Regions from separate parts of the Streptomyces sp. NPDC001492 genome, predicted to be linked through region 1. Evidence: predicted binding sites of a transcription regulator. Region 1 holds the regulator's gene; the other holds the start of a gene.
What was found. The regulator HrcA, encoded in region 1, represses chaperone genes, less so after heat shock. The targets are predictions, from matches to a motif close to TTNGCACTCNGNNNNNCNGAGTGCNAA.
Positions count from the first base shown of each region.

Region 1 (3,595 bases):
TCGTCGGGGTCTGGACCTCGACGTGCACGATCAGGTCCCCGCGGCCGCCGCCGCGCAGGTGCGTGACGCCCCGTCCGTGCAGTGGGATCGACTGACCGGACTGGGTGCCCGGCCGGATGTCGACCTCCTCCATGCCGTCCAGCGTCTCCAGCGGCACCTTGGTGCCGAGGGACGCGGCCGTCATCGGGATGGTGACCGTGCAGTGCAGGTCGTCGCCGCGCCGCTGGAACATCGCGTGGGGCAGCTCGTGGATCTCGACGTAGAGGTCACCGGCGGGCCCGCCACCGGGGCCGACCTCGCCCTCGCCGGCGAGCTGGATCCGGGTGCCGTTGTCGACACCGGCCGGGATCTTGACCGTGAGGGTACGGCGGGACCGCACCCGGCCGTCGCCCGCGCACTCCGGGCACGGCGTCGGGACCACGGTGCCGAAGCCCTGGCACTGCGGGCAGGGACGCGAGGTCATGACCTGGCCCAGGAAGGACCGCGTCACCTGCGACACCTCACCGCGACCGCGGCACATGTCACACGTCTGGGCGGAGGTGCCCGGCGCCGCGCCCTCACCGTTGCAGGTGGAGCAGACGATCGCCGTGTCGACCTGGATGTCCTTCGTGGTGCCGAAGGCCGCCTCGTCGAGCTCGATCTCCAGCCGGATCATCGCGTCCTGGCCGCGGCGGGTGCGCGAGCGCGGTCCGCGCTGCGACGCCGTACCGAAGAACGCGTCCATGATGTCCGAGAAGTTCCCGAACCCACCGGCGCCGAAGCCGCCCGCGCCTCCGCCGCCCGCCTGGGACAGCGGGTCGCCGCCGAGGTCGTAGACCTGCTTCTTCTGCGGGTCCGAGAGCACCTCGTAGGCGGCGTTGATCTCCTTGAACCGCTCCTGGGTCTTCGGATCCGGGTTCACGTCCGGGTGCAGCTCGCGCGCGAGCCGCCGGAAGGCCTTCTTGATCTCTTCCTGCGACGCGTCGCGGCGCACGCCGAGAACGGCGTAGTAGTCCGTGGCCACTTACGACTCCGCCAGGATCTGTCCGACGTACCGTGCCACTGCGCGTACCGCTCCCATCGTTCCCGGGTAATCCATGCGGGTCGGTCCGACCACGCCCATCTTGGCGACTGCCTCGCCGCCCGAACCGTAGCCGACCGACACCACGGAAGTGGAGTTGAGTCCCTCATAGGCGTTCTCGTGCCCGATGCGCACCGTCATGCCCGAATCCCCCGCCTCGCCAAGCAACTTGAGGAGCACGACCTGCTCCTCAAGCGCCTCCAGGACGGGGCGGATGGTGAGGGGGAAATCATGTCCGAAACGGGTCAGATTGGCGGTGCCGCCGATCATCAGCCGTTCCTCGTTCTCCTCGACCAGTGTCTCCAGAAGTGTGGAGAGCACTGTCGAGACCGTACCCCGGTCCTCGACGTCGAAGCCTTCGGGCAGGTCTTCCACGAGCCGGGGGACGTCGGTGAAGCGCCGGCCCGCGACCCGGCTGTTGAGCCGCGCCCGCAGATCCGCGAGCGAGGCCTCCCCGAACGGCGCCGGGCAGTCGACCATGCGCTGCTCGACCCGGCCGGTGTCCGTGATCAGCACGAGCATCACGCGCGCGGGAGCGAGCGAGAGCAGCTCCACGTGCCGCACGGTCGAGCGGGTCAGGGACGGGTACTGCACGACGGCGACCTGCCGGGTGAGCTGCGCGAGCAGCCGGACCGTCCGCGCCACCACGTCGTCGAGATCCACGGCGCCGTCGAGGAAGTTCTGGATCGCCCGCTTCTCGGGCGCGGACATGGGCTTGACGCCCGCCAGCTTGTCGACGAACAGCCGGTAGCCCTTGTCGGTGGGGATGCGCCCCGCGCTGGTGTGCGGCTGCGCGATGAATCCCTCGTCCTCCAGGGCCGCCATGTCGTTGCGGACCGTCGCCGGGGACACGCCCAGGTTGTGCCGCTCGGTCAGAGCCTTCGATCCCACCGGCTCCTCGGTGCCGACGTAGTCCTGGACGATGGCGCGCAGTACCTGCAGCCGTCGTTCACTCAGCATCCAGCGCACACCTCCAGAAGTCGTCCCCCAGGCTGTTCGCCTGGCACTCTGTCCGTCCGAGTGCCAGCCGTTACCGGCCAGTGTACGGCGGTGGGGTACACCCAGGGCAAGGTCGGCCCCTGTTGAACGGGGCGTACCGCTAGCGTCGCCGTATGACGGTGACTTGGGAAGAGCTGGAGTGGGAGCGACTGGCGGCCGGGGTCGGCCGGTGCCGGCTGCCCCGCTGGGACTGCACGACAGGACTGGTCGTCGGGGAGGGCACGGCGCTCTTGATCGACGCGGGGTCGAGCCTCGCGGAGGGCGCACGGTTGCGTGCCGAAGCGCAGGAGCTCGCCGGTCACCGTGTGACTCATCTCGCGCTCACGCATCCCCATTTCGACCATGTCCTCGGGGCGGCGGTGTTCGCCGGCGCGGAGGTGTACGGCGCGGTGGGCATCGACACGGTGCTGGACGGCCGGCACGCGCGCGAGGAGCTGCGGGCGGACGCGGTGTCGCAGGGCCTTGACATGCACGCGGCGGAGGAGGCGGCGGCCGCCCTGGTCCCGCCCCGGCACCACGTCTCGGGCGAGTGGACGCTCGACCTGGGCGGCGGCCGGCAGGTGCTGCTGGCGAACGTCGGGCCGGCCCACTCGGCCCACGATCTCGCGGTGCTGGTGCCGGGCTCCCCGGAGGTCGTCTTCTGTGGCGACCTGGTGGAGGAGTCCGGCGAACCGCAGGCCGGTTCCGACGCCGTACCGTCGCAGTGGCCGGCCGCCCTCGACCGACTTCTGGACCTGGGCGGGGAGGACGCACTGTATGTACCCGGTCACGGAGCGGTGGTGGACGCGGGGTTCGTGCGGAGACAGCGGGACGAGCTGGCGGCACGTTTCGGCGTGTCGTAGTCGCCGACCGGCCGCTTCTCCTATCGTCACTCGAATGCGCCAGTACTCCGCCGATCTGACCCCGCCGTGGAAGAAGCCCAAGCCCGTGCCGGAGGTTCCTGCGGAGCCCGGGCTGGTGGTCGAGGAGCCCGGCACCGGTTTCTGCGGCGCGGTGATCCGCTGCGAGGCGGGCACGGTGACCCTGGAGGACCGCTTCGGCAAGCACCGGGTGTTCCCGCTGGAGCCGCGGGGGTTTCTGCTGGAGGGGCGGGTGGTCACGCTCGTGCGTCCGACCAGCGCGGCTCCTGTACGGCCCACTCGTACGGCATCCGGTTCGGTGGCCGTCCCCGGCGCACGCGCGCGTGTCGCTCGCGCCGGGCGGATCTACGTGGAGGGCCGCCACGACGCCGAGCTGGTCGAGAAGGTCTGGGGCGACGACCTGCGCATCGAGGGCGTGGTCGTGGAGTACCTGGAGGGTGTGGACGACCTGCCGTCGATCGTGGCGGAGTTCGCGCCGGGGCCGGATGCGCGGCTGGGGGTGCTGGTGGACCACCTGGTGCCGGGGAGCAAGGAGTGGCGGATCGCGGAGGCGGTGACGAGCGAGCACGCGCTGGTGGTGGGCCACCCGTACATCGACATCTGGGAGGCCGTGAAGCCGTCGTCGCTGGGGATCGCCGGGTGGCCGCGGGTTCCGCACGGGCAGGACTGGAAGACG
Region 1 is NZ_JBSFHW010000048.1:13,826-17,420, reverse strand. Features, by position in the region: gene dnaJ (molecular chaperone DnaJ) at 1-1,003, opposite strand, end outside; gene hrcA (heat-inducible transcriptional repressor HrcA) at 1,004-2,020, opposite strand; gene ACWC1K_RS40925 (MBL fold metallo-hydrolase) at 2,173-2,901, shown strand; gene ACWC1K_RS40920 (DUF3097 domain-containing protein) at 2,936-3,595, shown strand, end outside.

Region 2 (3,595 bases), on a different contig from region 1:
GGGCTCCTCGTGCAAGGCTGCGTTAACCAAAGGGTATGTGCATACGCATTGTTGCACCCTCTTAATCAAATCTTCTATGACCTCGAACACGCCCGAGGGCGGCACCCCCTGTTTCCAGGGAGTGCCGCCCTCGGTGGAACCCGGATCAGCCGGAGGCCGATCAGAAGTCCATGTCACCGCCCGGCATACCGCCACCGGCGGGCGCGGCGGCCTTCTCCGGCTTGTCGGCGATGACGGCCTCGGTGGTGAGGAAGAGCGCGGCGATGGAGGCGGCGTTCTGCAGGGCAGAGCGCGTGACCTTCGCCGGGTCGATGATGCCTTCCTTGACCAGGTCGACGTACTCGCCGGTCGCGGCGTTCAGGCCGTGGCCCGGGGTCAGGTTGCGCACCTTCTCCACCACGACACCGCCCTCGAGGCCGGCGTTGACGGCGATCTGCTTCAGCGGGGCCTCGAGCGCGATGCGCACGGCGTTGGCGCCGGTCGCCTCGTCACCCTCCAGGTCCAGCTTCTCGAAGACGCTGGACGCCTGGATGAGCGCGACGCCACCACCGGCGACGATGCCCTCCTCGACGGCGGCCTTCGCGTTGCGGACGGCGTCCTCGATGCGGTGCTTGCGCTCCTTGAGCTCCACCTCGGTGGCGGCACCGGCCTTGATGACCGCGACACCGCCGGCCAGCTTCGCCAGGCGCTCCTGCAGCTTCTCGCGGTCGTAGTCCGAGTCGCTGTTCTCGATCTCGGCGCGGATCTGGTTGACCCGGCCCTGCACCTGCTCCGTGGAGCCGGCACCGTCGACGATGGTGGTCTCGTCCTTGGTGATGACCACCTTGCGGGCGCGGCCCAGCAGGTCGAGGGAGGTGTTCTCCAGCTTGAGACCGACCTCCTCGGAGATGACCTCGCCACCGGTGAGGATGGCGATGTCGTTCAGCATCGCCTTGCGGCGGTCGCCGAAGCCCGGGGCCTTGACGGCGACGGACTTGAAGGTGCCGCGGATCTTGTTGACGACCAGGGTCGACAGGGCCTCGCCCTCGACGTCCTCGGCGATGATCAGCAGCGGCTTGCCCGACTGCATGACCTTCTCCAGGAGCGGGAGCAGATCCTTGACGGAAGCGATCTTGGAGTTGGCGATCAGGATGTACGGGTCGTCGAGCGACGCCTCCATCCGCTCCATGTCGGTGGCGAAGTACGCCGAGATGTAGCCCTTGTCGAAGCGCATACCCTCGGTGAGCTCCAGCTCCAGACCGAAGGTCTGGGACTCCTCGACGGTGATGACGCCTTCCTTGCCGACCTTGTCCATCGCCTCGGCGATGAGCTCGCCGATCTGGGTGTCGGCGGCGGAGATGGAGGCCGTCGAAGCGATCTGCTCCTTGGTCTCGACATCCTTCGCCTGCTCGAGCAGGGCACCGGAGACGGCCTCGACGGCCTTCTCGATACCGCGCTTGAGGGCCATCGGGTTGGCGCCGGCGGCTACGTTGCGCAGGCCCTCCTTGACCAGGGCCTGGGCGAGAACGGTCGCGGTGGTCGTACCGTCACCGGCGACGTCGTCCGTCTTCTTGGCGACTTCCTTGACCAGCTCGGCGCCGATCTTCTCGTACGGGTCCTCGAGTTCGATCTCCTTGGCGATGGAGACACCATCGTTGGTGATCGTGGGGGCGCCCCACTTCTTCTCGAGGACGACGTTGCGGCCCTTGGGGCCGAGCGTCACCTTCACGGCGTCCGCGAGCTGGTTCATGCCGCGCTCGAGGCCGCGCCGCGCCTCCTCGTCGAACGCGATGATCTTGGCCATGTGAAGTGGTCCCTCCAGGACTGGGGGTGATTCCTTCGGACCGCGCCCGCGCCCGCGACGGACGGCTCGCACACCTCGTGGGTTCCTTCCCCACCCGGCCTGCGGGCCTCACCGACCCGGTCCTTCATTGTCACTCTCACCTTCAGAGTGCTAACGCCAATGATTAGCACTCGGCCCCCCCGAGTGCAAGGTGCGCCCGCGGAGCGGGCTCGCCGAGGGGTGGTGGCCGGGCGCGGGCGGGCGCGAGCCGCTCCCGTACCGACGGCACCCGCCCCGGACCGGTCCAGGCCCTCCGGGCATGCCGAAGGGCCCGCCCCCTCAGGTGCGGACCCTTCGATCAAGAACAGAAGAACGTCGCTGCAGTTAACCCGGCGCGTGCTTCAGCTGGTCGCCAGACGGACCATGTCCGCCTGCGGCCCCTTCTGGCCCTGCGAGATCTCGAAATCGACCCGCTGACCCTCTTCCAGGGTGCGGTAGCCGTCCATCTGAATCGCACTGTAGTGGACGAAAACATCCGCACCACCGTCGACCGCGATGAAGCCGTACCCCTTCTCCGCGTTGAACCACTTGACGGTGCCCTGAGCCATGCCTAACTCCCCTATTACTGGCCCTTGCACAGATCCACACTTCGCGGATCCGGGTCAGACCTCACCCCCCACGGTTGGGGGCGTGCGCCGGAACGCGTCGACCGCGGCTGAATGTATCTGTCCAACTGCCGTCTGCAACAGGTCAATCGGACGAGAATTCCGGGCACGACCGGTCGGGAATTTACGGAGAATTCGCCCGAATTCAGGGCAAGTCGGGCCCCATAAATGGAGCATAAGACGCAAAAAACCTGCACACTTTGGCTACTTCTCGCTGCCCGAGAAGCAGGAACTCATATGCATGCGGCAAGCGGAGTCGAGCAGGTTCCCCAACTGTACCGTGCTCAACCATGCAGAATTGCCCCCTCCGCTTCTCTCACGGAGGGGGCAATTCGATGAACTCTCGGTAATCAGCGTTACCGACGGTAATAATCGGTCGTCCGACCTGTTTCGCTCAGCCTCCGGCCACGGCCGGAATGATCGAGACGCCCGCCCCGTCCGGAGTCGCCGTCTCCAGCCCCTGCTCGAACCGAACATCGTCGTCGTTCACGTACACGTTGACGAAGCGGCGCAGCTTGCCCTGGTCGTCGAGAACGCGGGCGGCGATGCCGGTGTGATTCTTCTCCAGATCGGCGATGACCTCACCGAGGGTGCCACCTTCGGCAGTCACCTCGGCCTGCCCGCCGGTGTAGGTACGCAGGATGGTCGGGATACGGACGTTGACGCTCACGATGAACCTCCGGTCAGGGAAACGGGCCTTTGTCTTCAGGGGCGCGGGGCTGTGTCGATTTGCGGCTCCGCCGCGGGGCGCGACCAGCCCCCACCGGCCCGCAGACGAACAACTACCTGCTAGGCGAGCCCCGCCTCACGGAACGACTCAAGGCTCGGGCGAATCGTCGCGGTGAGCCCCGTACCGGCCACCGCGTCGAGGGTCTTGAGGCCATCGCCCGTGTTCAGCACGACGGTCGTGAGAGCAGGGTCGAGAACACCGTTCTCGATCAACTTGCGCGTCACGCCCACCGTCACCCCACCGGCGGTCTCCGCGAAGATCCCCTCGGTCTTGGCGAGCAGCCGAATGGCATCGACGATCTGCTCGTCGTTGACATCCTCCACCGCACCCCCGGTGCGCCGGGCAATGTCGAGAACGTAGGGACCATCCGCCGGGTTGCCGATGGCCAGCGACTTGGCGATCGTGTTCGGCTTCTGCGGCCGTACGACGTCGTGCCCC
Region 2 is NZ_JBSFHW010000102.1:3,721-7,315, reverse strand. Features, by position in the region: gene groL (chaperonin GroEL) at 161-1,783, opposite strand; gene ACWC1K_RS50345 (cold-shock protein) at 2,164-2,370, opposite strand; gene ACWC1K_RS50340 (MoaD/ThiS family protein) at 2,822-3,097, opposite strand; gene thrC (threonine synthase) at 3,217-3,595, opposite strand, start outside.
Region 2: a site for HrcA is predicted at 1,947-1,973, ahead of groL (chaperonin GroEL). Genes of this name have one in related genera too.